One region of the Solibacillus sp. FSL R5-0449 genome, then DNA from elsewhere that is predicted to be linked to it. Evidence: riboswitches for the same ligand, from Rfam matches in the RefSeq annotation. Region 1 holds a riboswitch; the other holds the start of a gene.
What was found. Region 1 has a riboswitch for cobalamin ahead of MKY27_RS07235 (glutaredoxin). Riboswitches for the same ligand answer to the same signal wherever they lie in the genome.
Positions count from the first base shown of each region.

Region 1 (2,205 bases):
ACGAATTCTCCAGCAGTTTCGCAACGGGCATAACCCCGCTCGCACGGTTTAAGATCCCTTTAATCGGATCCCCTAATGGACGAAGATCGGTCAAGTTTACCCCGACACCGCCGCCTAAACGGGAAAGCTCCAAACAATAACCGATGTTCTCGGCAATCGAGTTCATTGTGTCGTCCATCGTCAGTTTGAAGCATGAGACAAGCTCGCCGCGCGCTTTTTTCCCGCTGTTTAAAGCAGTTGGGGTTGCCGGCTGGTAGGCAGTCATGATCGCTTCAATGGCCTTTTCCGCCAATGTTTCATCACCTTGTGCCAAATAAAGGGCGATGATGACGATCCGGTCCTCGTACTTTTCCAGAATCTCTTTTCCGTCCCGGCTTTTCATCGCATAGCTTTCGTAAAACTTTGAAGCACTCATGAAGGAAGGGAACCGGAACTTGTAGGAATAGGCTTTTTTGTACATCCGTTTAATAAAGTCCATCGAGTACAAGTCTAAAAACTCTTTTTCGTAATAGCCTTCATCAACTAAATAGCGCACTTTTTCCTCTATATCTATAAAGTAGCGCAGACGGACATTGACGTCTTCCAGAAAATAGCGGCGTGTCGCTTCTTTGTCTTTCGCCAAATCCAGTTCACCGGTCGCACGGTAACGGTTTAATATATCGTTATTTAATGTTAAATACTGTTTCATATCGATGCCTCTTTCCAAATGGAGTAGTAGTAATCTGTAATCGATTCGTAATTAGCCGGAGTTCCTCGCATTTCCACTTTTTCTATTAACGGAATTCCGTATTGTGCAGCTAAAGTGTCACCAGCACGGCCGAAAAAATCATGACCGAAATTACGGTTTCCGCTTACGATGATTCCTTTGCATAATTCGTAGTTTGCCGTCATGAACTGGTCGACGATAGGGGGGACAGAGCCTAATCCATCCGTATACGTAAGTAACAGATACGGTTCATCGATTTTTACCACTTCGGCCAGATCCATAGCGGGCAAGCCGAGTTTTTGCACGATATATCGTACATTGCCAGTTCGTGAAGCATAAATGATCATGCAGTTATTTCAGAAATGCGATCGATAATAGAAGTCGGCTCTGCAATAAATTCACCGTTTATTTCAAATAACGGCACTGACTGAAAACCTGCATCGATTACTTGTTGTTTTGCTTTTTCATCCTGATCAATATTAATGACTTCTACTTCCAATTTGGCTGCATCAAGTTCGGATTTTACCCAGAGACATTTTGGGCAAATTGTTTTCGTATAAAGTTTCATCATAGAATCCCTCGCTATATAAGTATTACTAATGATTGTGCCGTATATATTTTGCGGAAAAAAACAAAAAAAGCTATCCCGGAAAACAGGATAGCTTGAAATGGAAACGGAAAGAGAGCGCGCCTCCATTTCCTATTCCCCGAAGAAATGTACGTAGTTTTAACGAGGCAGGTCTCCTGGCTTTGCTTCATCCGTCAGACGTACCTTCCCATGCCAGTAGCACAGTGGTCTATTCGCCTTCAGTCAGCATTTACAGTTGCGGGGACAGCGTTGGCTTTGCACCAAACTTCCCTTTTAAACTACATTTAGTAGTACCTTGTTAAAAAAACACAATATATAGTTGAATTGAGTATAAGCGTTAACAACCTAAAAGTAAAGGGTCTATTGAATGATTGCATAAATCCAACCAAAACCCTAGACAACTCACTATTGAAAATAAAGAAAAAATATGGTTTTGTTATAACTGCATGAAGTTAGTATATAAAAAGAGAAAGTTGGATGAATATGTCGATTCAATTAAAAATTAAGAAAACCAACCCCGAAGCCGTAATGCCGAAACAGGCACGAGAAGGGGATGCAGGGATGGATTTGAGTGCGGTTGAAGACAACGTTTTACTGCCTGGAGAATACGGGTTAATTAAAACCGGACTTCAAATCGAATTGCCGGAAGGAACAGAAGCTCAAGTACGTCCACGTAGCGGATTAGCATTGAAACACGGGATTACTGTGTTAAATAGTCCAGGTACGATCGATGCAGGCTACCGCGGTGAGGTCGGGGTTATTTTAATTAATCACGGGAAAGAGCCGTTTACGATTGAAAAGGGGATGCGTATCGCTCAGTTAGTCGTTCAATATGTTCCGCAAGTTTTCGTTGAAGAAACGGACGAGCTGACAGATTCGGAGCGCGGTGACAAAGGCTTTGGTTCGAGCG
Region 1 covers NZ_CP150239.1:1,498,651-1,500,855, forward strand. The annotation lists gene MKY27_RS07225 (ribonucleoside-diphosphate reductase subunit alpha) at 1-688, opposite strand, end outside; gene nrdI (class Ib ribonucleoside-diphosphate reductase assembly flavoprotein NrdI) at 685-1,053, opposite strand; gene MKY27_RS07235 (glutaredoxin) at 1,050-1,277, opposite strand; cobalamin riboswitch at 1,423-1,608, opposite strand; gene dut (dUTP diphosphatase) at 1,779-2,205, shown strand, end outside.

Region 2 (2,205 bases), 360 kb from region 1:
ACCGATAATTTGTTCCCCGACGCCCAGTTCAAATAAAATTTCTGTATTGCTTGGCTGTAGAGAAATAATTGTTTCCGGTACTTCATCGAATGTAACTTCAACTCCGCGATCATCAACAACTGTATACGGTGCTCCATCATTTTTCGATGTAGCCTGCTCTTCTTTTTCCACTTTGCCATCAGTTTTTTCCTCATCTGAACTACATGCTGCCAGTAATAATGTTGCCGCTAAAGCAACGATCCATTTGTTATTAAATTTCATTTGTTGTAACTCCTTTTTTCTTTTTCGTTGGATAGGATTTTGAGATAAATGGAATTTCCTCTTGCTGATGCTGCTGATTCATATACACTGCCATGACAAAAAATACATTGGCAAGCAATCCAAGAAAATCAAACAGAATTTCATCCACTTCCCGTTCTTCGCTCACTTTATGTAATGCCCTGTAAGACTTTTTCGCCTCACTGCGGCAAATATGCAGTCTTGCGGCACTTTCGATTCCTTGTGGCAGTACAAACTGCTGAATCGACTCTCTGACTTCACCTACATAATAATCGTATCGATCACTGAGCCATTGCAGATCCTCAGATGTAATGGCCAATTTGCCGCGGACCGAACCATTCGCATGATAGGCTAACGGTTGAATCATCCTTAAGTCCTTCAAAACGACATGTCCGGATGCATCATCAACTAATGTCGGAAATACTGTACCAATTCGTGTTGTTAAAGAATCGGTACGGATTTCATAATCGACACAGCTTGATTTTTCCCGCATAAACGGATAGCAGGAAAAACGAATATCCTTTTTCATAAAAATTCTCCTCACTTCAAGTAGTGCCTCACCGAAATTATCAAGGGTACGAAAAAAAGCCACCCAAGAAAATGGATGGCTTCAAAAATCAAAAAAGGGCACAATAATGCTCATTCGATCCGTGACTGCCGTACATTCTCTTTAATTCCGAAGAGGGATGTTACGATAAGAAAAAGATTGGTCTCCTGGCTCTGCGTTTCACTTTACTCATAAGTACCTTCCCGCCATATTAGCAGTGGTATCACACTTATTTTCATCAACGCTTACAGTTACGGATATAGCTTCGGATTTGCACCGAATTCCCATTTATGCATAATGCATCTTTTTCCTGCAAATTTATTCAATTTGTCTTAATCACTTTAGCATATAAAAAAAATTATGCAAATAAAATATTTTCAGTTTCCTATAAACAATCCGGACATTTCCCGTAAATCTCAAATTTATGGGCCTCAACAGCATAACCCGGCAGCTTTTCACCGAGCATTTCCATCGGGCAGACAGACAGTTCCTTTACATTTCCGCAATCACGGCAAATAAAATGATGATGATGGTGATCCGACTCGCAATGCATGCGGAAATTGCGCTCACCGTTTAATTCTGTTTCTTCCAAAATATCAAGCTCCACAAAAGTGGCCAAGTTACGGTAAATTGTATCAAAACTCATCCCAGGGAAATCTTTTTTCAATACTGACAGCAAATCACGGGCAGTCAAATATTTGTCTGTAGCTGCAAACATACCCAAAATCAACTCTCGTTTATCCGTCTTTTTATAGCCATTATCCTTTAATATTTCCCACGCGCGCGCTGCATTCACAGTACTTCTTCCCCTTCCGTTTTAATTGAAAATTTCAATACAAGTTTTTTAATTAAAATTACTGACAGCAAAATCAAAATGGATGTGACAACAATTGTTCCACCCGGTGCCAAGTTCAGGTAAAAGGCAGAAACGAGTCCGATCACTACGGCCAGCTCGCCAAATACAATCGCTAAAATGATCGCTTCTTTAAAGCCGCGAGCCAATCGCATCGCTGCAGCTACCGGTAATGTCATTAAGCTTGAAACAAGCAGAATTCCGACAATGCGCATACTTGCTGCGATGACGAGTGCGACAACAATCATAAATAATAAATGAATCCATTTCGCCGGCAAACCGCTCGCCTTCGCATATTCCTCATCGAACGACAATACGAAAAGCTCTTTGAAAAACAGCACTAAAAATAAAACGACGACGACTGCAATTGCCAGTACAACATATAAATCCTGGCGTGATACCGCAGATACAGAGCCGAATAAATAGCTCATTAAATCGGTATTAAATCCGCTTGCAAGTGAAATTAAAATCGCACTCACACCGATTCCGCCAGACATAATAATCGGAATCGCAAGCTCTTCATAAT
Region 2 covers NZ_CP150239.1:1,142,046-1,144,250, reverse strand. The annotation lists gene MKY27_RS05450 (helical backbone metal receptor) at 1-261, opposite strand, end outside; gene MKY27_RS05445 (hypothetical protein) at 251-808, opposite strand; cobalamin riboswitch at 966-1,148, opposite strand; gene MKY27_RS05440 (Fur family transcriptional regulator) at 1,212-1,622, opposite strand; gene MKY27_RS05435 (metal ABC transporter permease) at 1,619-2,205, opposite strand, start outside.
Region 2: it holds a riboswitch for cobalamin, as region 1 does, so the genes downstream of both, MKY27_RS05445 (hypothetical protein) here and MKY27_RS07235 (glutaredoxin) in region 1, are expected to answer to the same signal.